Regions from separate parts of the Pseudomonas sp. HN11 genome, predicted to be linked through region 2. Evidence: predicted binding sites of a transcription regulator. Region 2 holds the regulator's gene; each other region holds the start of a gene.
What was found. Region 2 encodes FliA, which starts transcription of late flagellar genes. Its sites were predicted from a motif close to CTAAAGTTTNNNNNNNNNNNGCCGNTAA; they were not measured.
Positions count from the first base shown of each region.

Region 1: a site for FliA is predicted at 5,036-5,063, ahead of LVW35_RS21080 (methyl-accepting chemotaxis protein). Genes of this name have one in related genera too.
Region 3: a site for FliA is predicted at 4,856-4,883, ahead of LVW35_RS06940 (methyl-accepting chemotaxis protein). Genes of this name have one in related genera too.

Region 1 covers NZ_CP089985.1:4,631,888-4,641,848, forward strand. Annotated here, with positions in the region: gene LVW35_RS21060 (methyltransferase domain-containing protein) at 1-953, opposite strand, end outside; gene LVW35_RS21065 (ABC transporter ATP-binding protein) at 946-2,268, opposite strand; gene LVW35_RS21070 (ABC transporter permease) at 2,265-3,059, opposite strand; gene LVW35_RS21075 (mannose-1-phosphate guanylyltransferase/mannose-6-phosphate isomerase) at 3,192-4,634, opposite strand; gene LVW35_RS21080 (methyl-accepting chemotaxis protein) at 5,093-6,658, shown strand; gene LVW35_RS21085 (alpha/beta family hydrolase) at 6,753-7,445, opposite strand; gene ccoN (cytochrome-c oxidase, cbb3-type subunit I) at 7,525-8,949, shown strand; gene ccoO (cytochrome-c oxidase, cbb3-type subunit II) at 8,960-9,568, shown strand; gene LVW35_RS21100 (cbb3-type cytochrome oxidase subunit 3) at 9,572-9,772, shown strand; gene ccoP (cytochrome-c oxidase, cbb3-type subunit III) at 9,769-9,961, shown strand, end outside.
Region 2 covers NZ_CP089985.1:4,477,146-4,487,106, forward strand. Annotated here, with positions in the region: gene LVW35_RS20340 (chemotaxis protein CheA) at 1-2,037, opposite strand, end outside; gene LVW35_RS20345 (protein phosphatase CheZ) at 2,049-2,837, opposite strand; gene LVW35_RS20350 (chemotaxis response regulator CheY) at 2,856-3,230, opposite strand; gene fliA (RNA polymerase sigma factor FliA) at 3,399-4,139, opposite strand; gene fleN (flagellar synthesis regulator FleN) at 4,136-4,969, opposite strand; gene flhF (flagellar biosynthesis protein FlhF) at 5,076-6,392, opposite strand; gene flhA (flagellar biosynthesis protein FlhA) at 6,405-8,519, opposite strand; gene cspE (transcription antiterminator/RNA stability regulator CspE) at 8,675-8,878, opposite strand; gene flhB (flagellar biosynthesis protein FlhB) at 9,249-9,961, opposite strand, start outside.
Region 3 covers NZ_CP089985.1:1,513,528-1,523,488, forward strand. Annotated here, with positions in the region: gene LVW35_RS06915 (DUF6124 family protein) at 401-640, shown strand; tRNA gene LVW35_RS06920 (tRNA-Gly) at 868-941, opposite strand; gene LVW35_RS06925 (alpha/beta fold hydrolase) at 1,052-1,936, opposite strand; gene LVW35_RS06930 (16S rRNA pseudouridine(516) synthase) at 2,242-2,934, opposite strand; gene LVW35_RS06935 (cysteine-rich CWC family protein) at 2,934-3,146, opposite strand; gene LVW35_RS06940 (methyl-accepting chemotaxis protein) at 3,211-4,833, opposite strand; gene LVW35_RS06945 (hypothetical protein) at 5,096-5,458, shown strand; gene LVW35_RS06950 (enoyl-CoA hydratase/isomerase family protein) at 5,506-6,618, opposite strand; gene ung (uracil-DNA glycosylase) at 6,756-7,448, shown strand; gene LVW35_RS06960 (hypothetical protein) at 7,618-9,621, shown strand; gene LVW35_RS06965 (hypothetical protein) at 9,821-9,961, shown strand, end outside.

The DNA of each region.
Region 1 (9,961 bases), 150 kb from region 2:
TTTCGATCCAAGGAAGCATCATTCAATACATCCAGCAGTAGATCGCCGTGAAACCTCTGCATAACGACCCAACCTTCGCTTTCACTCTCTGAAAGGGCAATCAACTCGGCAACAGGGTAGTTCGGCGGTGCTCCGGTCAAAAATAATTTTTCGCGATGAAACTCAATACGATTGTGGTCTGCACGCCCGCCCACAAATCGGTAAAACTTAATGACCGCCTGTGCCCCGAAAAAATAGCGACGCGTTCCCTCGTGGGTATTCTTCGCCAACGCATGGGAATCGCTGCGCCACGCATCAAACGCTCCCGCTTTGTCGTCGACAGTCCAATAACCGTTACTGGCGAAATACAGAGGACGTTGCACGCTCGTTAGATGTGTCTGACAACGAGCCATCTCGCGGACAAAATGAACCGACTCCAACAACTCCCTTGGGTCTTCAGGCTGAGAGGCCGCCCAGTAAAGATCGCCCTCTCGTAACGCGATTTCCAGAACCAGTGCACCCGTCATCTCGGCAGCACGCTGAAAAAGCCGCTTCACCTCATCGATCCCACGCTCGTGAATCACGTGATGAAAAACACTCAGCCCCAAAATCAAGTCGTATTGGCCAGGCTCCAAACGATCGATAACATCCTCGACCCGGCCTACTTCAAAGGTCGCATCCAGTTGAGGATGTTCTTGAGAAAGTGCGGTACAAACTGCGACGTTTTTATCCAGGAAATCGACCCCTCGAACCGCCGCGCCGCGACTGGCAAGGCTAAGGCTGAAATAGCCTTGGGCACAGCCCAGGTCCAGGACTCTCAGAGGGCGGCCGAGATGTGCCTGCAGAGCGTCGTAGATGCGCGCAATAACATCCAGCCGATCAGCGCACGGACGTGAAACATGATCCGAAAGATCGGAGCGGCCAAAGATCGGCTGATAAACCTCTGGCAACTCGGCTACCAATTGCTCAATCATGGGTTGCAACCTCAACGCCTGAAGACTCCAGGTACTCGACATTGAACGTTGCCCCCATATCGGAAATACCCCAGAACTGAACAGATCTGCTAATTTTCAACATCACCGAATCATATCGTCGATCCAACGGTACCAAGTCGCCCGACAAAGGGTCGCCCGACGAAACACCAAATGACACCAGAAAATCTCCCGCATTTAAATTGAGCGGAAGCGAAAACTTAAACATGCGGACATCACCTGCTCGTACTGAAACAACAGCCTGACCACGGCTAGAAACAAATGAGTTGGTTCCATATAAAAATACGCCGTCAATGGTCTTGATCAGAAAGCCAGGCACGATACTTTCGAAGTCCGCATCAAACTTGACTTTGAAGTAAAAGTCCGCATTTGAATTACTTTCGATGCGTGATGGAAAACGTTCACCGTCCACAATCACTAAATAATCCAGAATGGCGGCGCCGCCATGCCCCCAGCGATATTCAGATGGGTTATACCCACCCCGCGTAGCGAAAACATCATTGCTAGTCAAGAAATCTTCTTGAACAAGGCCGGGGCTGGAAACTTCGGTCTGATGCCCCACTCCTTTTTTCTTGCCAAACAGCTCGTCCAAATAACGGTTAGTCACATCTCGCGAGGGACCGTCCAGTTCGACATGCCCGTTCTTAAGCAGGATAGCCCTCTCGCAATGTCGCACAATGTCATCAGCACTGTGCGAGACAAGAATCAGTGTCATCCCTTCATCGCGGTACTGCTTGATACGTTTGAAGCACTTGGCTTGAAAGTAACTGTCACCAACAGAAAGTGCTTCATCGACGATTAGAAGATCGGGCTTGAACGCTGTCGCCACTGCAAAGGCAACACGCATTTGCATACCACTTGAGTAAGTTCTCACGGGCTCTTCAAAATACTCGCCAATTTCAGCAAAGGCCTCGATATCCGGCATTGCCTGCGCGATCTCGGCGGCGCTGAAGCCCATCAGGCCAGCCGAGTGGAATACGTTCTGACGCCCGCTCAGTTCCGGCGTGAACCCCATCCCCAACTCAAGGATGGCTGCAATACGGCCATTGATCTGGACACTGCCTTCGCTAGGCTGCAGCGTACCGGTGATCATTTTCAACAATGTTGATTTTCCTGCCCCATTCTGGCCAACGATACCAATCGACTCTCCAGGATGAATCGTGAAGTTGACACCTTTTATCACCCAATGTTCTTCACTGGGTTTTATCGGCAAGCCAAGCCAACGACCGATACGCTGGAACTCCGAGGCATAAACCCGGTAAGCCTTACCCAGATTGCTGACGCTCAAAAGGCTCATAGTACATCCACCATTTCTGGCGCTGCGCGCCTGAACATCATCAAGCCCAACAGCATAAGTGCAATTGCGATAACCGCAGGGACAATGAGTCCATCGAGATTTGGCATTCGCGAATGCACCAACGCGTCATGATAGGCGGTGACAATCGGGTACATCGGGTTGTATTGCATCAACCCCTTGAAGCTTTCGGGAATGATATTGTCGGGGTAGACGATCGGCGTAAACCAGAACCAGGCTTGCAGGACGATCGGCACCACTTGGCCTGTATCCCGGACGAAGACATTGAGGACCCCAAGCACAAGGCCGATACCTACCGCCAGTGCAGTGACGACCAATGTCAGCGGCACAATCCAGAAAACGTGCATCGTCAGAGACTGGCCCAGCAGCGCGAAAACCAATAACAATGCGACAAACAGGAGCCCGTAGTTGAGCAGACAAGACCCCACCGCAATCACTGGTAAGGTAATACGTGGGAAACGCATTTTCTTCATCAGGTTTCCCTGATCGATAAATAGGGTCAAGCAGCGCCCGATGATTTCAGAGAACAGGCTCCAGGCTAAAACCCCCGCCATCAGGTAAAGCGCGTAGGCATATTTGTTATCAATACCCGGCAACTTCGCCGCCAGCACGTTGGATAAAACCAGCGCATAAATTGCTACCTGCGCCAGCGGGTTAATGATCATCCAAAGCCCACCCAAACGACTCCGGGCAAAACGGGCAACGAACTCATTACGAATGGATGACCAGACGAAACCCCGGTACTCCCAAAGGCTTCTAAACAACCCCAACATCGCTGACTCCTGAAAAAAGCCAGGCAGATGCCTGACTTACTGCACACTAAACTGCGGCCTGGACCTTCACGCACCGACCAGCAAACAAGCAAAAAGCGGGCTCTCAGCGCCTACCCGTAAAGGCGCGCTACTTTACCCTCCCGCCCTGCCGTAGATGTCTTCGAATCGAACGATGTCGTTTTCCCCCAGGTAGTCGCCACTCTGCACCTCGATCAACACCAGATCGATGACCCCTGGATTCTCCAGACGATGTGTATGACCTGCGGGAATGAACGTTGATTCATTGGTATTCAACAAAAACTCGCGGTCGTTGTTAACCACGCGCGCCATACCACTCACCACAATCCAGTGTTCGCTACGATGATGGTGCATTTGCAGCGACAACGACCCTTGTGGCTTGACGACAATCCGCTTGATCTTGAAACGCAACCCCTCTTCCAACGTGGTGTAAGCGCCCCAAGGGCGACGCACGGTGGTGTGGTCCAGGTGTGACTGATGACCATTTTTCTTCAATTGCGCCGTGATCGCCTTGATATCCTGCGCATGATCCTTATGCGCGACCAACAGGGCATCCGGCGTATCGACAATAATCAGATCCTCAACACCCACCAAAGCCGCCAAACGACGTGGGCTGCGTACGTAGTTGTTGATGGCATGGTGAAAAATCGCTTCACCCTCGACACGGTTACCTTGTTCATCTGCCTCTGACAACTCGCTCATGGCATTCCACGAGCCGATATCGCTCCAACCGATGTCACACGGCACCGTCGCAACTTTGCTGGAGCGTTCCATGAGTGCGAAGTCGATAGAAATATCCGGCACTTTGGCGAAGCTTTCGGGGTCGAGGTGTAGGCTGCGGTGGCTGCTACCCGTCATCGTGCCCGAGCCAGCCAGGCACAGGTCTACGGCGCTGGCGACGTCCGGTGCGCACAGTGCCATCTCTTCGATCAAGGAGCCGGCGCGGAAGCAGAACATGCCTGAGTTCCAGAAGTACTCGCCCGACGCCAAATAACCCTGGGCCGTTTCGAGGTCCGGCTTCTCGACGAAGCGTTTGACCTTGAAGCCGTCACTCAGTGGGCTGTCGTTATCTTTCTGGATATAGCCGTAACCCGTTTCAGGGTATTCGGGCTTCACGCCGAAAGTCACCAGCCAGCCGTCTTTGGCCAACTCGCATGCACTTGAAACCGCAGCGCAGAATGACACTTGATTATCGATCAAGTGATCAGCCGGCAATATCAACATGATGGCATCTTGCCCATGAGTACGCGCAACTTCCTGGGCAGCCAGTGCAACAGCCGCTGCAGTATTACGACCAAAGGGTTCCAGCACAAAACCCAAATTGTTGAACTCGGGCGCCTGGGCACCGTATTCATCAAGTGTCTTGAAGTAGAGATCGCGATTAGTGATCGTCAATACTTCACTCACAGCGTCCAATGCCAACGCCCGAGCGTATGTTTTGCGGATCAGATTACCGCCGTCAGGTAGCTCGATAAACGGCTTGGGATGCGCTGAACGTGAAACCGGCCAGAGACGGCTGCCCGAACCGCCACAGATAATGACTGGAACAAGTATCACTTTGTACTCCTTTACGCATTGCCACTAGATTTCCGCCTCAGCCCTCGCCCCCTCGAAGCTGCCTGCTCGGAAAAAGTGACTAGAGACTTTCAGCTAAAAAAGTCAAATCGCCAAAGGCGTTTTGGGGGAGGAATAGTGTTTTTTTCTTACAGAATAACCTGTGCATTCTTTATCAAATGGTCATTTATGTCTAGGAAAAGGCAGAACATTCCCATTGACGTGATCATTCTTTTTCTCTGGCTAAATGGCGCTCCAAGTAGAACTTGTCACTTTCCTTGGTGAATTTTCCTACACCCCACCCATCTACTCCTAGAATGTTCGACTTTATTGATCTATAGCCCAAGCAGGTGCTGTCGCTTTTCCGGGCAAGCCCCCGGCGAAGTACCCTGCGCAAAATCCCTCTCAATAATCCCCCGCAGCTGCCGATACCCTGTCAAAGCCTTGCGGATTGAATAACCATGCGTAATAACCAACCCGTTACCCAGCGCGAACGGACCTTCCCCGCTCAGCAACGGTTGATCTCCACCACAGATGCCAAAGGCGTGATCACCTACTGCAACGACGCTTTCGTCGAAATCAGTGGGTTCTCCCGCGACGAACTGGTACGTGCCCCGCACAACCTGGTGCGTCATCCGGATGTTCCGGCGGCGGTGTTCGCGCACATGTGGTCCACGCTCAAACAAGGCTTGCCATGGATGGGCATCGTCAAGAATCGCTGCAAGACCGGGGATCACTATTGGGTTAACGCCTATGTGACGCCGGTCTTCGAAAGCAACCAGGTGGTCGGCTACGAATCGGTGCGCATCAAGCCCACCGCCGAACAGATCCGACGGGCCGAAGCGCTCTACCAGCGCATCAACCAGGGCAAGTCGGCGATTCCTCAGCGGGACAAGTGGCTACCGGTGTTGCAGGATTGGCTGCCGTTTATCCTGGTGAGCCAGTTGAGCTTCATGATCGGCGCCACCCTCACCTCCCAATGGGGCTTTGCCTTGGCGGCAGGGCTGTCGGTGCCATTGGGCCTACTGGGCCTGAGCTGGCAACAGCGTGGCCTCAAGCGCCTGCTGCGCCTGGCCGAGCAGACCACCTCCGACCCGTTGATCGCACAGATGTACACCGACAGCCGTGGCGCCCAGGCGCGCCTGGAAATGTCGATTCTCAGCCAGGAGGCACGTCTGAAGACCTGCCTTACGCGTTTGCAGGATACGGCCGAGCACCTCAACGACCAGGCGGCGCAGTCCAACACCCTGGCGCATAACAGCTCCAGCGGCCTGGAACGCCAGCGCGTCGAGACCGAGCAAGTGGCGACCGCCGTCAACCAGATGGCGGCGACTACCCAGGAAGTCGCCAGCCATGTCCAGCGCACTGCCGATGCCACCCAAGAAGCCAATCGCCTGACCGGTCGCGGTCGCGATATCGCCGGGGAAACCCGTGAGGCGATTCAGCGCTTGTCCGTTGCAGTGGGTGAGACAGGTGTGACCGTGACCCAACTGGCCAAGGACAGTGATGAGATCGGCGGCGTCGTCGACGTGATCAAAGGCATTGCCGACCAGACCAACCTGCTGGCGCTCAACGCCGCCATCGAAGCGGCGCGTGCCGGTGAGATGGGCCGCGGTTTTGCGGTGGTCGCCGACGAAGTCCGTCAACTGGCGCAGCGCACCGCTGAGTCGACCGGGCAGATTCATGCTTTGATTGCCAAACTGCAGCAAACCGCCACCGCCGCCGTGCAAACCATGGACGCCGGGCATCGCCAGGCCGAAGAAGGCGTGGCGCGGGTGATGGAAGCGGATCAGGCGCTGGTGGGGATCAGTGAGGCGGTGGCGCACATCACCGACATGACCACGCAGATCGCGGCCGCGACCGAAGAACAGAGCTCGGTGGCCGAGGAGATCAGTCGCAACATCAGCACCATTGCGTTGCTGGCGGATCAGACGTCGGAGCAGGCGCTGAATTCGGCGCAACTGAGCGAAGAGCTGACCCATACCGCAAATACCCAGTATTCGCTGGTGGAGCGCTTTAACCGATAAATCGCTTTCGCGAGCAAGCCCGCTCCCACATTCGACCGTATTCCAAAGGATGTACACGGTTAAATGTAGGACCGGGCTTGCTCGCGAAGAGGCCCTAACAGCCGCTGAGAAATTCCGCCACTTTCACCGCCGCAGCCTCCAAATGCTGCTCATGGCTGAACCCCGACGCCTTCAACGGCTTCAAGTCATGATCCCCCGCCACCAGCCACATCACCTCGATGCTCGGCGACAAGTCATACCCCTCTACCGCCACTCGATTGCCCAGCGCATCCCGCTCGCCCTGCACAATCAAGGTCGGCGTCTTCAACCCGGCCAAATGCTCAGTCCGTGGTTTCTCCGGTTTGCCCACCGCATAGAACGGATAGCCCAGGCACACCAACCCATCCGCGCCCACTTCATCCGCCAGCAAACTGGCCATGCGCCCGCCCATGGACTTGCCGCCAATGGCCAGTTTCCCAGCGACATGACGTCGCACCTCGGCAACCACCTCACGCCAGCATTCCAGGAGCTTCGGGGCCGGATTGGGCGGGCGTTTACCGCCGTCCACCCGGCGCTGCGCCATGTAGGGAAACTCAAAGCGCAACACGTTCACGCCATGCCCGGCAAGGCGTGCAGCCATGTCGCTCATGAAGGATGAGTCCATCGGCGCACCGGCGCCGTGGGCCAGGATCAGCGTCACAGGTTCACGTCCGGCAACGTTCGCCGCGACATCCCATAACCAGCCGCGTTCGCGCACACACTGCGCCCATTGATCCCCGTCAATACTGGCCTTGTGCTCTTTGCCCATGCTTGCCTCGCTTTTTAGTCTGCCTATAACTCCAGCCCAAGTGCCGCATCTGCTTGGGTTGAACCGTGGATGGGGAACCATGAACACTACTTTAAGTACCGCCTATAACTACAAGGTGGTCCGCCAATTCGCCATTATGACGGTGGTGTGGGGCATCGTCGGCATGGGGCTCGGGGTTTTTCTCGCGGCCCAATTGGTCTGGCCTGCACTCAATTTCGATTTGCCGTGGACCAGTTTCGGGAGACTGCGCCCGTTACACACCAACGCGGTGATCTTCGCCTTCGGCGGCTGCGCGCTGTTCGCCAGCTCCTTTTACTCGGTGCAACGCACCTGCCAAACCCAACTGTTCGCGCCGAAAATCGCCGCGTTCTGCTTCTGGGGCTGGCAGTTGGTCATTCTCTTGGCCGCGATCACCTTGCCGCTGGGCTACACCAGCTCCAAGGAATATGCGGAGCTGGAATGGCCGATCGACATCCTGATCACCATCGTGTGGGTGGCCTATGCCATCGTGTTCTTTGGCACGGTGATGAAGCGCAACACCAAGCACATCTACGTCGGCAACTGGTTCTTCGGTGCGTTCATCATCACCGTGGCGATCCTGCATATCGTCAACAACCTGGAAATCCCGGTCAGCCTGACCAAGTCCTACTCCCTCTACGGCGGTGCGACGGATGCCATGGTGCAGTGGTGGTATGGGCATAACGCGGTAGGCTTTTTCCTCACCGCCGGTTTCCTGGGCATGATGTACTACTTCGTGCCCAAGCAGGCCGAGCGTCCGGTGTATTCCTATCGCTTGTCCATCGTGCACTTCTGGGCGCTGATCACCCTGTACATCTGGGCCGGTCCTCACCACTTGCACTACACCGCGCTGCCGGACTGGGCACAGTCCCTCGGTATGGTGATGTCGCTGGTGCTGCTGGCACCGAGCTGGGGCGGCATGATCAACGGCATGATGACCTTGTCGGGCGCCTGGCATAAGTTGCGCAGTGACCCGATCCTGCGCTTCCTCGTAGTCTCCCTGGCGTTCTATGGCATGTCGACCTTCGAAGGCCCGATGATGGCAATCAAGACCGTCAACTCGCTTTCACACTACACCGACTGGACCATCGGCCACGTCCATGCCGGCGCCCTCGGTTGGGTGGCGATGATCTCCATCGGTGCGCTGTACCACATGATCCCGAAAGTCTTCGGTCGCGAGCAGATGTACAGCCTCGGCCTGATCAACGCGCACTTTTGGCTGGCCACCATCGGCACCGTGCTCTACATCGCTTCGATGTGGGTCAACGGCATCGCCCAAGGCCTGATGTGGCGTGCGATCAACGAAGACGGCACCCTCACCTACTCCTTCGTCGAAACCCTGGTGGCCAGCCACCCAGGTTTCATTGTGCGACTGGTGGGTGGTGCGGTGTTCCTCAGCGGCATGCTCCTGATGGCTTACAACACGTGGCGCACCGTGCGTTCGGCGCAGCCTGTCGAAGCCGCCACCACTGTGCAGTTGGCCTGAGGAGTCTGTGATGAAACACGAAACGATTGAAAAGAACGTCGGCTTGCTGATGCTGCTCATGGTGCTCGCCGTGAGTATCGGCGGTCTGACCCAGATCGTCCCGCTGTTCTTCCAGGACGTGACCAACAAGCCGGTCGAAGGCATGAAGCCCTACACCGCGCTGCAACTGGAAGGCCGTGACATCTACATCCGCGAAGGCTGCGTACAGTGCCATTCGCAGATGATCCGCCCGTTCCGCGCCGAGACCGAACGCTACGGCCACTATTCGGTAGCGGGCGAAAGCGTGTGGGACCACCCGTTCCTGTGGGGTTCCAAGCGCACTGGCCCGGACCTGGCGCGCGTCGGCGCACGTTACTCGGACGACTGGCACCGCGCGCACTTGTACAACCCGCGCAACGTAGTGCCCGAGTCGAAAATGCCGGCCTACCCGTGGCTGGTCACCGCCGCCGTCGACAGCAGCCACACCGAGACCAAGTTGAACGTGATGCGCACTCTCGGCGTGCCGTACACCGACGACGATATCAGTGGCGCCGTGGCCAGCCTCAAGGGCAAGACCGAGATGGACGCGCTGGTGTCGTACCTGCAAGTGCTCGGCACTGCCATCAAGAGCAAGAGGTGAGCCATGGGATTTGAATTCGATGCAGGCACCCTCCGCGGCCTCGGTACGCTGGTGGTCGCCATCGCGTTTATCGGCCTGTCGCTGTGGGTGTTCAACAACCGGCGCAATGCGGAATTCGAGCAGGCGCGCCTGCTGCCGTTCGCCGATGAGCCTTCTCCATCCGACGCTCAAGAAGAGCCTGCAATAAGGAGCACTCGGTCATGACCCTGTTCTGGAGTACATGGATCTGCGTACTGACCCTCGGCAGCCTGATCGGCCTGACCTGGCTTTTGGTGGGCACCCGCAAGGGCGAGACCAAGGGCAGCGTCGACCAGACCATGGGCCACGCCTTCGACGGTATCGAGGAATATGACAACCCGCTGCCTCAGTGGTGGTTCATGCTGTTCGCTGGCA
Region 2 (9,961 bases):
AAAGCCGATACGCTGGGTGCCCACAGAGAGAATCACCACATGGCCTTCGCGCTGCTCTTCATGCTTGGCCGATGCCACCAGCCAGCGCTTGAGGTAGAACAGGGGCAACGCCTTGTCGCGCACGATCACCACTTCCTGGCCGTCCACCACGTTGGTGCGCGACAGGTCGAGGTGGAAGATTTCGTTGACGTTGACCAGCGGGAAGGCGAAGGCCTGGTTGCCCAGCATCACCATCAGGGTAGGCATGATCGCCAGGGTCAACGGCACCTTGATGACGATCTTCGAGCCTTGGCCCTTGGTCGAGTAGATGTTGATCGAGCCGTTGAGCTGGCTGATCTTGGTCTTCACCACGTCCATGCCGACGCCACGGCCGGACACGTCGGAAATCTCGGTCTTGGTCGAGAAGCCCGGAGCGAAGATCAGGTTGTAGCACTCGGTGTCGGTCAGGCGGTCGGCGGCGTCCTTGTCCATCACACCACGCTTGACCGCGATGTTGCGCAGGATGGTCGGGTCCATGCCTTTGCCGTCATCGGTGATCGACAGCAGGATGTGGTCGCCTTCTTGCTCCGCCGCCAGGATCACCTTGCCGCCACGGGACTTGCCCGAGGCTTCGCGCTCTTCCGGGGTTTCGACGCCGTGGTCGACGGCATTGCGCACCAAGTGGACCAGCGGGTCGGCCAGGGCCTCGACAAGGTTTTTGTCGAGGTCGGTTTCTTCACCCACCAGTTCCAGGTTGATCTCTTTCTTCAACTGGCGCGCCAAGTCGCGAACCAGGCGCGGGAAGCGGCCGAAGACTTTCTTGATCGGCTGCATCCGCGTTTTCATCACAGCGGTTTGCAGGTCGGCAGTCACCACGTCAAGGTTGGACACCGCCTTTTGCATGGCTTCATCGCCGCTGCTCAGGCCCAGGCGCACCAGGCGGTTACGCACCAATACCAGTTCGCCGACCATGTTCATGATGTCGTCCAGGCGTGCGGTATCAACCCGCACGGTGGTTTCGGCTTCACTGGCCGGTTTCTCGGCTACCGGCGCTGCAGCGGCACGCGCCGGCGCAGGGGCGGCAGCTGGAGCGGGTGCAGGCTTGGCGGCCGGTACCGGCGCTGCGGCTTTGGCGGCAACCGGTGCTGCGGTCGCAGCCGCTGCGGCCGGGGCCACTTCGCTGAACTTGCCCTTGCCGTGCAATTCGTCCAGCAACGATTCGAACTCGTGATCGGAGATCAAACCATCGCCAGCCGGTGCTGCATTGGCGGCGGCAGGCGCTGCGGCCGTGGCGGCGACTTCCGGCAACGCGTCGGCCACGAAGGTGCCCTTGCCGTGCAGTTGGTCGAGCAGTGCTTCGAATTCGTCGTCGGTAATGTCGGTACTGGCGTTGGCGTTGGCTGCCGGCGCGACTGGCGCAGCGGTCGGCACGACGGCGTCGGCCGCAAACTGGCCTTTGCCGTGCAATTGATCGAGCAGGGATTCGAACTCAGCGTCGGTGATGTCTTCGCTGGTTGGCGCGGCGACGGGCGCCGCAGGTGCCTCGGCCTCGGCCTTCACGGCACTGAGGGAGTTGAGCAGTTGTTCGAACTCGCTGTCGGTTACATCCGCTTCGGGCTCTGCCACAGGTTCCGGCGCAGCTTCAGCCACCGGCGCCGCCGACAAATCGGCAGGCTCTGCGTAACGCGCCAGGGCTGCCAGCAGTTCCGGCGTGGCGGCAGTGATCGGGGCACGTTCGCGGACTTCGCTGAACATGCCATTGACCGCATCCAGTGCTTCGAGAATCACGTCCATCAATTCCGAATCAACATGACGCTCACCCTTGCGCAGGATGTCGAACACGTTCTCGGCGATGTGGCAGCACTCCACCAGCTCATGGAGCTGGAGGAAGCCGGCGCCCCCTTTTACAGTGTGAAAACCGCGAAAAATTGCATTGAGCAGGTTCGCATCATCCGGTCGGCTTTCCAGCTCGACCAGTTGCTCGGACAACTGCTCTAAAATTTCGCCGGCCTCTACAAGGAAATCCTGAAGGATTTCTTCATCGGCGCCGAAGCTCATGTGGGTGCTCCTTAGAAGCCTAAACTGGATAACAGGTCATCGACATCATCTTGACCCGATACAACGTCTTCACGTTTATCGGCATGAATCTGCGGACCTTCACCCTTGGCGAGATGTTTTTGTGGATCTTTTTCCGAGAGGATCGCTTCGCGGTCATGTTCGATACCGGCAAAACGGTCTACCTGGCCTGCCATAAGCACCAATTTGAGCAAGTTGCTTTCCACTTCGGTGACCAACTGGGTCACACGCTTGATCACCTGGCCGGTGAGGTCCTGGTAATCCTGGGCGAGCAGAATGTCGTTGAGGTTGCTGGAAACCGTACGGTTTTCCTGCTCGCTGCGTGACAAGAACCCTTCGACCCGACGCGCCAATTCACGAAACTCTTCAGCGCCCACTTCGCGGCGCATGAAACGCCCCCAGTCGTTGCTCAGGGCCTGGGCTTCGTTGGCCATACCGTTGACCAGGGGCGTGGCGTTTTCCACCAGGTCCATGGTGCGGTTGGCCGCCGCCTCAGTCAGCCTGACCACATAGGACAGGCGTTCGGTGGCGTCGGTGATTTGCGAAATTTCTTCGGCCTGGGGCATATGTGGGTCAATCTGGAAATTGACGATCGCACTGTGCAGCTCGCGTGTGAGCTTGCCCACTTCCTGATACAGGCCGCGGTCACGGGTCTGGTTGAGCTCATGGATCAACTGCACCGCGTCGCCGAACTGGCCTTTTTCAAGGCTGTCGACCAACTGGTGAGCATGCTTTTTCAGGGTCGACTCAAAGTCTCCCTGTGACGTTTCTTTATGCTCCATAGCTCCCCCGCGATGGCATTAGCCGTGGATGCGTTCGAAGATTTTTTCGATCTTCTCTTTCAAGGCCAATGCAGTGAATGGTTTGACCACGTAACCGTTGACCCCCGCTTGGGCGGCTTCGATGATCTGCTCACGCTTGGCTTCGGCGGTTACCATCAGCACAGGCAGGCTGCGCAGTTTTTCGTCGGCGCGCACGTGGCGCAGCAAGTCGATACCGGTCATGCCCGGCATGTTCCAGTCTGTTACCAGAAAGTCGATGCTCCCGCTGTTGAGGATCGGAATCGCCGTAATGCCGTCATCCGCCTCGACCGTGTTAGTGAACCCAAGGTCACGCAACAGGTTTTTTATGATCCGCCGCATCGTTGAGAAGTCATCAACGATGAGGATTTTCATGTTCTTGTCCAATTCGACCTCCAAGCAGTCTTAAACGCGCCCAGCACCTGGACGCGCCATTTCAATCAACAGGCATTACACAAAAAGGACTGCCAGGGGCACCACGGGCCTAACCCGCGAAGGCTGGTTGCCCTCGCGGTTTCGTCTGCAGTGTCCCCACACTGCCTGTCAGCGCGCTCGCCACTCTCCCAAACGCCCCCGCAAGCGGGCTGCGCACTGGCTGTGCAACTGGCTGACCCGCGACTCGCTGACCCCCAGGACCTCACCGATTTCCTTGAGGTTCAGCTCTTCGTCGTAGTACAGCGCCAACACCAGTCGCTCACGCTCCGGCAAATTGGCAATCGCGTCCGCCAACGCCCCCTGGAAACGCTCATCTTCCAGGTCACGCGATGGCTCCATATGAGCGCTCGCGCCGTCCTCGTGCAGCCCTTCGTGTTCGCCGTCCTGCAGCAGGTCGTCGAAACTGAACAGGCGACTGCCCAAGGTATCGTTCAAAATCCCGTAGTAATCGTCGAGACTCAATTGGAGTTCGGCCGCAACTTCGTGATCTTTAGCGTCGCGACCGGTTTTTGCTTCAATTGCGCGAATTGCGTCACTGACCATGCGCGTATTGCGATGCACCGAGCGCGGCGCCCAGTCACCTTTACGCACCTCATCGAGCATTGCGCCACGTATGCGGATACCCGCATACGTCTCGAAACTCGCACCCTTGCTCGCGTCGTATTTGGTCGACACTTCGAGCAGGCCGATCATACCCGCCTGGATCAAGTCTTCGACCTGGACGCTGGCGGGCAGACGTGCCAGCAGGTGATAGGCAATGCGCTTGACCAAGGGCGCGTAGCGCTCGATCAACTCGCCCTGACTGTCACGGGCAGACTTCTTGTACGCGTTGTAGCCAGTCGCTGTCATAGCACGGGTCCTGCGCTCGTCTGATGCACCAATCGCTCGACGAAAAACTCCAGATGCCCCCGCGGGTTGGCGGGCAACGGCCAGGTATCGACCTTCTGGGCAATAGCCTTGAACGCCAGTGCGCATTTGGAACGAGGGAACGCTTCGTAGACTGCACGCTGCTTTTGCACAGCCTTGCGCACACACTCGTCGTAGGGAACTGCGCCGACGTATTGTAAGGCGACATCGAGGAAGCGATCCGTGACCTTGGTCAACTTGGCGAACAGGTTGCGCCCTTCCTGCGGGCTCTGGGCCATGTTGGCCAGGACGCGGAAGCGGTTCATGCCGTAATCACGGTTAAGCAGTTTGATCAGGGCGTAGGCGTCGGTGATCGAGGTGGGTTCATCGCAGACCACCAGCAACACTTCCTGCGCGGCGCGCACGAAGCTGACCACGGACTCGCCAATCCCGGCGGCGGTGTCGATCACCAGCACGTCGAGGTTGTCGCCGATATCACTGAAGGCCTGGATCAGGCCGGCATGCTGCGCCGGGCTCAGGTGCACCATGCTCTGGGTGCCGGAGGCGGCCGGCACGATGCGGATGCCACCGGGGCCCTGCAGCAGCACATCGCGCAGCTCACAGCGGCCTTCGATCACATCGGCAAGTGTATGTTTGGGCGTCAGCCCCAGCAGAACGTCGACGTTCGCCAGCCCCAGGTCAGCATCCAGCAGCATGACGCGACGGCCAAGCTCTGCCAGGGCCAGGGACAAATTCACTGACACGTTAGTTTTCCCGACGCCACCTTTGCCGCCGGTCACCGCGATCACCTGTACGGGATGCATGCTGCCCATTTTATTTCTTTACCTTGTCTTGCTTAGACGCAGGCTACATGGCTTGGCCGCGTGAATCGCTTGCAGACCATCGATGTAGATACATTTCACGGTGTTCATGCCGCCCTCAACCTACCCGCTTCGCCGGGTTGTGGTACAGGTCGGCGAACATATCGGCCATCGCTTCCTCGCTAGGCTCGTCTTGCATTTGCACGCTGACTGCACGGCTGACCAACTGATGACGGCGCGGCAGATGCAGATCATCCGGGATCCGCGGCCCGTCGGTCAGGTAGGCGACCGGCAATTCATGACTGATGGCCAGGCTCAGCACCTCGCCCAGGCTCGCGGTTTCATCGAGCTTGGTGAGGATGCAACCGGCCAGGCCGCAGCGTTTGTAGCTGTGATACGCAGCGGTAAGAACCTGTTTCTGGCTGGTGGTTGCAAGCACCAGGTAATTTTTCGACTTGATGCCACGCCCGGCGAGGCTTTCCAGCTGCATGCGCAACGCCGGATCGCTGGCTTGCAGGCCGGCAGTATCGATCAATACCACGCGTTTGCGCAGCAGCGGGTCGAGGGCGTTGGCCAGGGACTGGCCCGGGTCGACATGGGTCACCGACACATTGAGGATCCGGCCCAGGGTCTTGAGCTGTTCCTGGGCACCGATACGGTAGCTGTCCATGCTCACCAGCGCGATACTCGAAGCGCCGTACTTGAGCACGTAGCGCGCGGCCAGCTTGGCCAGGGTGGTGGTTTTACCCATGCCGGCAGGGCCGACCATGGCGATCACACCGCCCTCTTCCAGGGGTTCGATTTCCGGCGTGACGATCATCCGCGCCAAGTGGGCCAGCAACATGCGCCAGGCCTGGCGAGGCTCTTCGATTTCGGTGGTCAGGGCCAGCAGGTCGCGGGACAACGGGCCGGACAGGCCGATGCGCTGCAGGCGACGCCACAGGTTGGCCTGTTGCGGCTTGCTGCCTTGCAACTGGTTCCACGCCAGCGAGCCCAACTGCACTTCCAGCAGTTCACGCAGGCCGTTGAGTTCAAAGCGCATCGAATCGAACACACGCTGGTCAACCGCAGGCGCCGGGGCTGGCGCAGCAGGACGCGGCGGTTCTTTGAACGTCGGTTCCACCAGCGGCTCCGCAGCGGTCAGCGGCAGGCCGGCAAACAATTGGCGATTGGTGGTGGCATCGCTGTCGCCACGCATGCTCAGTTCAGCCTGGGCCGATACGATGCGCGAAGCGGTCTTGCGCAGCTCGTCTTCGAGTTCCATGTTCGGCACACGCGGCGCCAGGGCCTGGGGGGTGTAATCCAGGGCAGCCGTCAGCTCGACACCGCCGGCAATACGACGGTTGCCGATAATCGCGGCGTCGGCGCCCAGCTCATCACGAACCAGTTTCATGGCCTGACGCATATCGGCGGCGAAAAAACGCTTCACTTGCATAACCCACTACCCTCAGCCGTTGGGCCCTACTGTCGCGACGATAGTCACTTGCTTGTTGTCAGGAATTTCCTGATAAGCCAAAACGTGCAAATTCGGTACTGCCAGGCGCCCAAACCGCGACAACATCGCCCGGACCGGGCCTGCCACCAGCAGGATCACCGGTTGGCCCTGCATTTCCTGGCGTTGCGCGGCGTCGATCAACGAACGCTGCAGCTTCTCAGCCATGCTTGGCTCCAGCAGAACCCCCTCTTCCTGGCCTTGTCCTGCCTTCTGAATACTATTGAGCAATATTTGTTCCAACCTTGGTTCCAAGGTGATCACAGGCAGCTCGGAGTCAAGCCCTACAATGCTTTGCACGATTGCACGCGACAATCCGACGCGCACCGAGGCCACCAGCGCGGCAGTATCTTGACTCTTGGCGGCATTGTTGGCGATAGCCTCGGCAATGCTGCGAATGTCGCGCACCGGCACCTGTTCGGCCAGCAACGCCTGCAATACCTTGAGCAACTGCGACAGCGACAGAATGCCTGGCACCAGTTCTTCGGCGAGTTTTGGCGAGGCTTTGCCCAGCAAACCCATCAATTGCTGGACTTCCTCGTGGCCGATCAGCTCGTGGGAGTGCTTGTACAGGATCTGGTTGAGGTGAGTCGCAACCACGGTGCTGGCGTCCACCACGGTGTAACCCAGGGATTGCGCCTGGCTGCGCTGGCTGATTTCGATCCACACCGCGTCCAGGCCAAAAGCCGGATCTTTGGCGGTAATGCCGTTGAGGCTGCCAAACACCTGCCCGGGGTTGATCGCCAGTTCGCGGTCCGGGTAGATCTCGGCCTCGGCCAGGATCACGCCCATCAGGGTCAGGCGGTAGGCACTCGGCGCCAGGTCGAGGTTGTCGCGGATATGCACGGTGGGCATCAGGAAGCCCAGGTCCTGGGACAGTTTCTTGCGCACGCCCTTGATCCGCGCGAGCAATTGGCCGCCCTGGTTGCGGTCCACCAATGGGATGAGGCGGTAGCCCACTTCCAGACCAATCATGTCGATCGGGGTCACGTCATCCCAGCCAAGCTCCTTGGTTTCCTGGGCGCGGGCCGGGGATGGCAGCAGTTCCTGCTGGCGGGCGATCTCTTGCTGGGCGATGACTTTGATCTGGTTCTGCTTCTTCCAGAACAGGTACGCAGCGCCGCCAGCCAGGGCCGCCATGCTCAGGAATGACACGTGCGGCATGCCCGGCACGATACCCATGATCGCCATGATGCCCGCCGCCACGGCCAGGGCCTTGGGCGAAGCGAACATCTGCCGGCTGATCTGCTTGCCCATGTCTTCGGAGCCCGAAGCACGGGTCACCATGATGGCCGCCGCTGTTGATAACAACAGTGATGGCAATTGCGCCACTAAACCGTCACCGATGGTCAGCAACGCGTACACCTTGCCCGCATCGCCAAAGGTCATGCCGTGCTGGAAGATACCCACGGCCATGCCGCCGATCAGGTTGATGAACAGAATCAGCAGGCCGGCGATGGCATCACCGCGCACGAATTTGCTGGCACCGTCCATGGAACCGTAAAACTCGGCTTCCTGGGCCACTTCCAGGCGGCGCGACTTGGCTTGGTTCTGGTCGATCAGGCCGGCGTTGAGGTCGGCGTCGATGGCCATCTGTTTGCCGGGCATGGCGTCGAGGGTAAACCGCGCGCTCACCTCGGAAATCCGCCCGGCGCCCTTGGTCACCACCACGAAGTTGATGATCATCAGGATCGCGAACACCACGATACCGACCACGTAGTTACCGCCGATCACCACCTCACCGAAGGCCTGGATCACCTTACCGGCGGCGGCGTGGCCGTCCTGGCCGTGGAGCATGACCACGCGGGTGGACGCTACGTTCAGCGCCAGCCGCAGCAGGGTTGCCACCAGCAGAATCGTCGGGAATACCGCGAAATCCAGCGGCCGCAGGGCATACACGCAGACCAGCAGCACCACGACGGACAGGGCAATGTTGAAAGTAAAGAACACGTCGAGCAGGAACGGTGGCATCGGCAACATCATCATTGCCAGCATTACCAGCAACAACAACGGCACACCCAGATTGCCCCGCGAGAGGTCAGTCAGGGTGCTGCGCGCCGTGCCGAGCATTTGAGAGCGATCCACCAGTATTCCTCGTGTCCTTTGAAGCAAAGTTTTGACGCGGTTGGGCGTCTTGCAGGCGGTATTGCAAGAAGCCTTCCAACTTTTGCTTTAGGGGGCAGATCGTACCGGGCACTGCCTGCGGGCGATCTTTGAGGAGAGCACTACAAACGCTTGACGTTACTGGCCTGCGGGCCTTTTTGGCCCTGAGTGATGTCGTATTCGACTTTCTGATTCTCATCCAAGCTTTTGAAACCGTCTCCTTGTATAGCCGAAAAATGCACAAAAACATCCGCGCTGTCGTCGTCCGGCTTAATGAAGCCAAACCCCTTCTCCGCGTTGAACCACTTCACAGTGCCTGTTGCCATTACCGTTCTCCTGACATCTCACTCAAAAACTTGCCGGATGAGTCTGACATCGGACGCAAAAACGCCGTCAGGTCGATGGACCCGCTGAAATGCCACCTGCAAACCCACCGTAAGCCGGACGCCCCGCGAACCGACGAGATCCACTGGAACGGCTTCGCCGTCCACGACAATCAAACCCTTTCCAGTTGCCTGGTCATAGGATTTGACGACGCCTCTGATAACCCGATTCAAAATCACTCTCCCTGCATCTCGTTTACAGCCTGCGCGCAGTGCATAGGGCAATAGAACCGCGAGCAGCGCGCTTTGGCTACTGTGAAGTTTGACAGGTAGACGACAGTTATCGATGAGTGGTAAGCAGGACGGGAGTGCGTCAGGAATCGCGACGCAGGTCCGGTGGAATCGGCAGGTCTTTGAGCGGGTCCGGACGCTTGCCCTTACCCGCGCGGTATTGGCGAATCTGATAGACGTACGCCAGCACCTGAGCCACCGCCAGGTACAACCCGGCGGGAATCTCCTGGTCGAGGTCGGTAGAGTAGAAGATCGACCGCGCCAACGCCGGCGACTCCAGCAGCAGGATGTCGTTGGCCATCGCGATTTCGCGGATCTTCAAGGCGGTAAAGTCACTGCCCTTGGCCAGCAGCATCGGCGCGCCGCCCTTCTCCGGGTCGTACTTGAGGGCCACGGCGTAGTGCGTGGGGTTGGTGATGACCACATCGGCGTCGGGCACCGAGGCCATCATCTTGCGCTGGGACATTTCCCGCTGCAGTTGGCGAATGCGCTGCTTGACCTCGGGACGGCCTTCCTGGTCCTTGTGCTCGTCGCGCACTTCCTGCTTGGTCATCAGCAGTTTCTTGTGGCTTTCCCACAACTGAATCGGTGCATCCACCGCCGCAATGATGATCAACCCGGCGGCCATCCACAGCGCGCTCCAGCCCACCACCTGCACACTGTGGATGATCGCCGACTCCAGCGGTTCATGGGCGATGCGCAGCAGGTCGTCGATGTCGGACGACAGCACCATCAGCGCCACAAACAGTATCAGGATGAATTTGGCCAGGGCCTTGAGCAACTCCACCAGGGCCT
Region 3 (9,961 bases), 3.0 Mb from region 2:
GCTGGGGAGGATGCGTGGGGAGCGCTTCGGTTTCAAACGTTCTTGAAGGTTTTCCTGTTGCCAAAATTTGCAGTGGCAGTTCGGGGATAGAGGCTGTATTCGAACCTTGCGGCATTGCCTACACAACCATCAGAATCGTCCGAGTTGTGCGTCTTGGGCGACCTCTTTAAGGTTCGTCTGCCGCTGCCCATCAGCGGTCGGGTTTAGTAGCCCGTTGAAAATTTATCCGGCGTACGGCTGTCCTTACCGTCAGGCACTTTCATGCCTGTGCTTATTGGTAGCTGTACGTAGGGCGTCTTCGGGCGCGCCGGTTTTTTCGGATGAATTTTCCCGGTCTACTAACCTGCGTACAGCTGCCACCCTAACCCATTGGGTGGTGGTCCTTACCGAGGATCAACAGATGTGTAATGACTCATGTAATCCATCCGTAAAACTGTTCAGCGTCCGTCCCGAAGCCAACACCGAAGCACTGCTCGCCAACGCCTACGAAACCATCGCCGGCGCGGGAGCCATGACCAATGAGTTCGCCGAAACCCTGCCTTCCCAACAGCGCTACCTGGCCCTTGCGATTCAGCAAATGATCGAGTTGGGGCTGATGCTGGTGGAGGCGGCGCAGGACCGCGTGGATCAAGTCGCCTAGGTCACTTGGCGCACTGAATAGGCTTGCCTTCCCAGGCCGCCCATACCAAGGGGGAGGGGAGCCAAAAAATTCCAGATGCTACAGGGACGAGGCCAGCGTAAACGGAATGCGCAATGCGCCGATCGGTCCTTCCCGCACATCGCAGCCATAAAAAAACCGGCCATCAAGGACCGGTTTTTTAGGCATTTCCCGTCAAAAGCCAACCTGACGCGAAACGAGAATTTAAGTGGAGCGGGTAGAGGGAATCGAACCCTCGTCGGAAGCTTGGGAAGCTACTGTTCTACCATTAAACTATACCCGCTCAGAGCGGCTGACTTTGTACCAGATGTTCGCTGGGATTTGAAGTTTTTCTTCAAAAATGTGTGGCTTACATGTGGCGAGCAAGCTTGCTCGCCACAATAAATCTTCATTTCAAATCGCAAAGGCATGCTGTGTCTGGCCCTGGTGATAGCGCGGCCGGCTGACCTGTCGCTCCGGTTTCAAGAAGCCCACCACCGCATCCCGGCTGTCCCGGCACGCCGCCTTGTGTTCCATGTCCAGGAAATGCCCTGTCGCCTGGATGGTACTGAAGCTGCTGTTCGCCACATGCTGGCTAAATAGCTTGGCGTCTTGGGCGCTGGTGTATTCGTCCCATTCGCCGTTGAGGAATAACACCGGAATGTCGATCTGCCTGGCCGCCTTGAGGTAGCACAGGCGATCACTGTTGAGCACATGGCTGATGTGAAAGTGCATCTGCCCATACTCATGTTCGGCCAGGCTGCTCACGTGCTTGTAGTTGAAGCGCTTGAACAGTGATGGCAGGTGTTTGCCGAGGGTGCTGTTGACCAGGTGGCCGACGCGGTCGCGGTCGAGGTTGCCGAGGTAGTCGACACCGCGTTCGAGGTAGTCGCGCATCGGTGCGTTGATCACTGGCGAGAACGAACTGATCACGGCCTTTTCCACGCGGCGGGGGCGGTGGGCGAGGGCGACCAGCGCAGCGGCACCGCCCCAGGAAAAAGACAGTACGTGTTCGGCGGCGAAGTGATCGATGAGCTCCAGCAGGATCTGGCCTTCGACTTCCTTCGTCAGCATCTGCTCATGGCGGTTATGGATTTTGGAGCGGCCAGCGTAGGGCTGGTCGTACAAAACCACATTGAATTGCGGGTACAGGCTTTTCACGGTTTGGGCGAAGGATGCCGTGGTGGCCATGGAGCCGTTGACCAGGATGATGGTCTTTGCAGCAGCATCCGCGCGATAGAACTCCGTGTAAACCCGATACTGACCCTGTATATCCAACACAGCGATTTCTGGCCTCATGTCGTAAGACTCCTGGCAAGCGGGTAGGGCGCGCAGATCACTCTGCACGAGCTTTGTGACAGGTAGGCATACGCCTGGAAAGGGAGGGCCCATGTCGGCCCGATGACGGCTGGCCGATGGGTGTCGTTATGGTGGGCTGTATGCCTGAGAGGCCCGTAGATCAAGAGCGGGCGGGGCAAGTTGTTTCTTGGAGGTTATAGGCGACTCGCCAGTCATATTTAAACGGGTGATCCTGAGTCAAGCAGCAGAGGTGCGACCCTGCAAGGCGGTGAGGCGGTTTTTTGCCATCACCGGCTGAACGGTCGTCAGACCATTCGGATTTCATCGTCGGTCAGCGCCCGGTACTGGCCCGGCGTAAGGGCCGCATCCAGCACTAAAGGGCCCATTCGCTCGCGATGCAGGCCGATCACCTTGTTATCAAAGTGCCCGAACATGCGTTTCACCTGGTGGTAGCGGCCTTCGACGATGCTCAGCCGTGCGGTGGTCGGCCCCAGCAATTGCAGTTCGGCGGGTTGGGTGGTGAGGTCTTCGAAGGCGAAATACAGGCCTTTGGCAAAGGTCGTCGCATATTCGGGGCCAATGACCTGTTCGGTCTCCACAAGGTAGACCTTGGGGAGTTTGGTCTGTGGCTGCGTCAGTCGCCGCGACCATTGGCCGTCATTGGTGATCAGCATCAGACCGGTGGTGTTGAAGTCCAGACGACCGGCAATGTGCAGCTCATGTCTGTCCGGCTCATCGAGTAAATCCAGCACGGTTGGATGCTGCATGTCCGCCGTGGCGCTCACGTACCCCTGGGGTTTGTGCAACATGAAGTAGCGGGCCGGTTTGCCCGCCTGCAGCACTTCATCGTCAACACACACGCGACTGAACTCCCGCACCTCATAATGGGGATCGCTGATGGCCATGCCATTCACCGACACGCGCCGCTCAACCAGTAGCAGGCGCACTTGCTTACGATTGAAACGTGGCAGGTTACTGAGGAAGCGATCAACTCGCATTACTTCAGCTCAGCCCCGCGCAATTGCTCATCCACCTGAGCGCAGCGTGGACACAGACAAGCCTTGTTGCGCACTTCCAAAGGCAGGGCCTCAAGCACGGCCGGGTCGATGGTGACGCCGTAGCACCAGCATGCATGGTCGACAGTACGTGGGTCTGCCAGTGTGCAATCGTTGCGGGCGCCGCAGGCAGGGCAAAGGGTTGGCGTGGTCATGGGCAGGTTCGGGCAAGGTTCCGGTGTGCCCTGCACGATACAGGGCCCACCAGGTGCAGGCTACTTAGAGCTGGAACTTGCTGACCAGTACGTTGAACGAAGTGGCCAAACGCGACAGGTCCTGGCTGGACGCATTGGTCTGGTGAGCACCGGCGGCCGTTTGGGTAGACAAATCCTGGATGTTCAGCAGGTTGCGGTCCACTTCGCGGGCCACCTGTGCCTGCTCTTCCGAGGCGGACGCGATGACCAGGTTGCGTTCATTGATCTTCGCCACGCTGGCGGTGATCCGTTGCAGCGCTTCACCAGCGTTCTGCGCCAGGGTTTGGGTGTTGTTGGCCCAGGTCAGGCTCTTGTTCATTGCCGCGACCGCATCATCGGCGCCGGTCTGGACTTCGCCAATCATCTTTTCAATATCGACGGTCGAGATTTGAGTGCGGTGGGCCAGTGCCCGCACTTCATCGGCGACCACTGCGAAGCCACGACCTTGCTCACCCGCACGAGCCGCCTCGATGGCCGCATTCAGGGCCAGCAGGTTGGTCTGGTCGGCGATCCCACGGATCACATCGATCACCTTGCCGATTTCCCGTACCTGGCCGGCAAGGTCTGCAACCGACTGAGTGGAATCGTTGATCTCACCCACCATCGAACGCATGCCGGACACGGCTTGTTCGACTTGTTGGCGTCCGTCCTCGGCCTCGGTGGTGGCTTGGCGCGAAGCTTCCGAGGTGGAGACGGCATTGCTCGCGACTTCGTCCACGGCGGCGGTCATCTGGTTGACGGCGGTGGCGGCTTGTTGAATTTCATCATTTTGCCGGGTCAGGCCACGGCTGCTTTCATCGGTGACGGCGCTCAGTTCTTCGGCGGCCGAAGCCAGCTGGTCGGAGGCGTTGGCGATTTCCACCAGGGTGCTTTTCAAACCGCCCTGCATGTCCGACAGCGCCATCAGCAGTTGTCCGGCTTCGTCGGTGCGTTCGGTGACGATAGCCTGGGTCAGATCGCCCTTGGCAATGCGTTGCGCGCTCTCCACGGCCTGGGCGATGGGGCGGGTGATCAGGCGGGTGATCAATACACCCACCGTGATCGCAATGATGAACGCCAGGACAATACCGCTGATCATCCAGGCCAACGCGCTGGCACGCAGCTCATCGGCGGCGACGGCACCTTCCTTGATCTGGCGGTTATTGGACTCGATCATCACGCGGATCAACTCGCGCGCCTGGCGGAACAGTTCATTGTTGGTGGTGTTCAGTTGAGTGCGGGCCTGCTCGACCTGACCGCCGTCAAGCAGCGCCATGATGTGTTCGGAACTGCTGATGTAGGTGGGCCAGATCTGGTCCAGCTTGTCTCCTGCTGCCCGTTCGTCATCTTCCAACGGCGTCGCGCGATAGGTCGCGTAGGCGCCCTGACTGCGCTTGAGTTCCTGGGCGATGTCCTGACGCACGCGATCGCGGTCTTGTTGGGCCACGTTGCCGTTGCTTGCATCCATCAACCGGTACAGTCCGCGGTTATGGGCGACAAGACCGTTGAGAGTGGCGGCTGTATTGCTCACGGAAACAAGGTTGTTGGAGAACGTCAGCTCCAGTGCCGTAGAGAGGCGAACCACCCCTTTGATCCCCAACAGGCCGACCCCGAGGGTGACCAACGCACACATTAAGAATGAAAGCAGCAGCTTGGTTGATATTTTCATGGCTCGAATCCGACGATAGTAGCGAAGGGCGCACGCAAGAGACTCTTTAGCGTGGTGTAATGTCATAGTGACATCATCGCAATTGGAAAGGTTGCGAGCCAGAGAAATTTACTGAATCGATAAAGCTCGAACAGATGTATCAAGTCGTTACGAAAGCGCACCAGATTCAGTTTTTGATGTCAGATATTTCGTCATTCGGTGAAAGCCGAATGCCGCCCTCCAGCGTCGCTGGAGGTGCTCTTCCGCGGTCCAGGAGGCCGCCATGTATCGACGACTGCTGCTCAGCGCTTTACTCGGTCTGACCCTTTCCGCTTGTGTGCCCTATTACGATGGCGGCCAGAGTTATTACCGTTCGCAGGTCTACACCTCACCGGCGCCGGTTTACTACTACGGTGGGGGCTCGGCGTACCCGTACCGCCGCGACTATTACCCCGCGCCGCGCTATTACGCGCCACAACCGCGTTATTACCCGGCGCCGCGTTATTACCAGCCGGCCCCGCGTTACTATGGGCCGCGTGCCGGTTACCGGCCTTATCCGAACCAAGGCTGGGGTGGCGAGCGTTGGGGGAATGGTGGGCATGGACGCGGCTCGGACCACGGAGGTGGCCGCGGCGGTCACCGTTGACAGGCCTGTATTGCCAGCGGCGCATGAAGCGCCGCTTTTTATGGGCGTTAGTAATCCGACAAGTCGGCCAACGGATGACGGCCTTCCCACGCCTTGTTGAAATGCGCCTGCACCACCGCCTCTGGGATCGTATTGATATCGGGCCAATGCCAATGCGGCGACTGATCCTTGTCGATCAACCGCGCGCGTACCCCTTCGCTGAATTCCGGGTGACGGCAGCAATTGAGGCTCAGGGTGTATTCCATCTGGAACACCTGCGCCAGGGACAGATGCCGGGCGCGCTGGATCTGTTCCCACACCAGATGGGCAGTCAGCGGGCAGCCTTCGCTCAGCGTCTTGCCGGCACGGCTGAAGAGGGGATCGGCGTGCTCACGCAGTTGGCTTAACGCGCGCCAGGCACACCGCACATCACCCACATCCAGCCATTCATCGATCTGTGCCCGTCGCGGCAGCCACTGCGCTTCGGGTCGCTGGTCGACGGCTTCCTGGGCCAGCGCTTTGAGCAGGCTGTTGAGTTGCATCGCGGTCTGCTCCTGCCAGTTCAATTGCAGCAAGCCATCGAGCAGTTCGTCTTGTTGATCGTCGCGCAGGAAGCGGTCGGCCAGGCCCAGGTCCAGAGCATCGCGGCCATTGATATGGGCGCCGGTAAGGCCCAGGAACAGCCCCAGTTTGCCCGGCAGGCGCGACAGGAACCAACTGGCGCCAACGTCCGGGTACAAGCCGATGCTGACCTCCGGCATGGCCAACCGGCTGCTGGGTGTCACGATACGCACTGCGGCACTTTGCAGCAGGCCCATGCCGCCACCCAGCACATAGCCGTGGCCCCAGCAAATCACTGGTTTCGGGTAGGTGTGCAGGCGATAATCCAAACGGTATTCCGCCGCAAAAAATTGCGCCGCCAGGGCTGGCACTGCGCCTGGCTGTTCCCGACAGGCCTGTGCCAGGCTGCGCACTTCACCGCCGGCGCAGAATGCCTTGGGTCCGTTGCCACGCAGTAGCACGCAGACGATGTTCGGGTCTTTGGCCCAGGCGTCCAGGCGTTCGGACAGGGCCAGGATCATCGGCAGGGAAAGGGCATTGAGGGATTTTTCAGCGTCGAGGCTGGCGATGCCGATGCGGGCACCGTTGCTGCCGGTCAGCTCTTCGAAGTGCAGGTTCATCGTGACCTCAATCGATAAGGTGAAGGATGAGTATGATCCCTTCGTGGGGAAGTGCCGGTGGTGTGTCAGATCAATTGACAAGCAGGGTCGGCTTTCCTAGGGTTCGCCTCATTCTTTTTTTACAAGACAATTCAACTATGACCGACAGCGACCGTATCAAACTCGAACCCAGCTGGAAACACGCCCTGCGCGATGAGTTCGAGAAGCCCTACATGGCTCAGTTGCGCGAGTTCCTGCGCCAGGAACATGCCGCCGGCAAAGAGATCTATCCGCCCGGCCCGCTGATTTTCAACGCGCTCAACTCCACACCGTTGGATAAGGTCAAAGTGGTCATCCTCGGCCAGGACCCGTACCACGGCCCCGGCCAGGCCCACGGGCTGTGCTTTTCGGTACAGCCCGGCGTGCCGGCGCCGCCGTCGCTGGTCAATATCTATAAAGAGCTCAAGCGCGACTTGAACATCGACATCCCCAACCACGGTTACCTGCAAAGCTGGGCCGACCAAGGCGTGTTGATGCTCAACACCACCATGACCGTGGAGCGTGCCAACGCCAACGCCCATGCGGGCAAGGGCTGGCAGTTCTTTACCGATCGGATTATCGAGGTGGTCAGCGAGCATCAGCCGCACCTGGTGTTTCTGCTGTGGGGCGCCCATGCCCAGGGCAAGCAGAAGCTGATCGATGCCACCAAGCACCTGGTGCTGACGTCGGTACATCCGTCGCCGTTGTCGGCGTATCGCGGGTTTCTGGGGTGTGGGCATTTCAGCCGGGCCAACAAGTTTCTTGAGCAGAATGGCGAGACGCCGATCGAGTGGCGTTTGCCGCCGCTTTAAGCACGCTTGGATACACCGCAAGCAAGGTTTGCGCCATACAGCCCTGTGAGTTCTGACAGTATCCACTCAGGCAATTTACGCTTTAACTGTTCTCCTGACCGTAGGCGGCGGGTTCGTGCCAGCGCAGTAGTCCATGGTCGCCATATCTTGGTTGCGTGGGGAGAATGAGATGACTGACTCAAAGGTACGCCAACAGAAAAAAACCATCGGCAAAAAAGCCCGCCCCAACAAAAGAAAACAGAAGCCACCTGCGGTAGGGCCTGTCGCTTCAACACTTGCGGTGGCGGGCCCACTGCCGGAAGACGGCCTTCCAGTGTTATGGGATGAAGCCGCTCGCAAAATCCCCCTGTCAGTCCGGGGCCAGCCTTTCAAAGTCACCATTCCAACCGTGTGGACGCCCAATAACGCAGCCACTAACGTGCGCACCACCATTCGATACTTCTGGAAGGGCGACCATGTGTGGACTGAGGATATCCTCGGCCCCTATGATCCCGGCGCCCTGTTCCCGTTCACCAGAGCGCTACCGGCGTGGTTGCTGGATACGCCCGGTATCAGCCAGATGTATTACGAGATCAGTGGGGTATTGTTGCCGACGGGAGAGTCGGACCGAACGCTGATTGATGTCGACGATATCCCCCCCAACCTGGACAACCCAGGCGCCGAATTGATATTCAGCGCCGATACGCTTGACGGTGTGAGTGATGCCGAACTCTCCGCTGACGCAGGTATCCCCAGTGAAGTTCCACGTTACCTGGTCATGCGCACTGAGGACGTGGTCATGTTTTACTTTGGGCCGCTCCCCAATATCAATTATGTCGGCAGCTTGATCGTTGAACGGCGCCACATTGAAGACGGTGACCCACTGCTGTACCTGATTCCCGAGGAGTTTGTTCGCAACGGTGGTGGTGGTGAAAGGTGGGCGTCCTATAGGTTTATGGACCGTGTCGGCAACATCGGGCCTTATTCCGATCCGGTCAAACTCGATATCAATCTGATTTCCTTGCCAGACTTGCTCCGGCCTTTGGTGCCTAGGGCAGAAACCGATGGGCTGATTGACCTGGATGATATCCGCCAAGGGGTGAGCGTCTCTATCCGCGAAATAGTAGGGGCGCTTGCTGGAGATATCATTACTCTGCGTTGGAACACCCGTGTTCTGGCGACGATTACGGTAGGCGCGACACAGATCTGGCCCATTCCCGTGGATGTAACGTGGATGGTATTCCTGGTCGGCGGGTTTGACGCTCGATACCCGGTAAGGGTCTGGTACGAGTTTGCGCGGGGATCGCTCACCAAAAACTCACCGGACACCTTCATTGAAGTCGATGCTACGGTGGCAGGTGAGCCCCCGGTCAGCCCCGATCCGATCAACCCGGTGTTGGCGTCTGTAACGGTCAAAGGGGTCACTGAGGATAACGTTGTTACACCGGCAGATTCACCCGGCCCTGTTTTGGTCGAGGTGCCTTTGTTCTTTAATCCGGAGGTGGGGGAAAACCTGCGCCTTTTCTGGGGCAATGACGCCGCATTTGCCGATATCAAAGTGGTTGATCCCGGGGATGTCGCCGGGCAGACCGTGCAGTTGTACGTGCCGTGGGCCTTGATCGTCGCGGGTGGTGGGCTGGTAGAGGTTTATTACTGGACCTATAACGGCGTCAATTATCAACGTAGCCCTGCCACCCAAGTGCGGGTTGAGTTGGACACGTTAACGGGGCTGCTTGCCCCCAACCTACTGAACAATCACCCGAGCAAGTGGATCACTTGCGATACCGTCCCCCAGCCTTATGAGGCGGTCATCATGGCGATTCCATGGAGCACGACTCATTTTGAAGTCGGGGATACGGTCAGGTTGTTCTGGAGCAGTCACAGCACCACCAATGGTGGCGGACCGCCTATTCCGGGGTCTCAGGTCTGGTTTGAAGTGGAGCTGATGGAGGCCCACAGAACTGCCGGCGTGGTAGAGGTCTACATCGAACCTTTCGATCCGTTGATCACGGTGCCTGGGCTGATTCCAAGCAATGGTTCAGGGTTGACTTACTACCGTCTGTACAAAGCGTCGGGCCCAACTGGCAAGTCAGCATTCACAGCGTCGCGGATTGATCTTATCCGGCCTGGTGGGTCGACGTGTCTCGCTCCGCCGGCAGGTAAGCAGTCGAAGCCTGGAAAATCAAAATCCTAATAGAAAACAGGTTGAATGAAAGGGGGGCTTAGGCCCCCTTGTTGGTTTACATCAGGGCCGGCAAATGCAGCATTAGCGCCAATCAAAGTAATCGCGCACATTCTTATTGTGTTCGGCGATTTGCGTATGTGTGCGGAAATACAACTAACGAAGATTCATTGGTTAAACCGCACACCTGTCAATGTTGACAGGTGTGCGAATGTTTTTTGGAGCGCTTAATACAAATGGCCTTATGTCTGTTTTTGAAGCGGACGAGTTATATACACTTCCGGAGTCAACCAAGATGGCAAGTTTAAAGAAAACCAAAAGCCCCAAAGAGCCCAAAGCTGCCGAGAAAGCC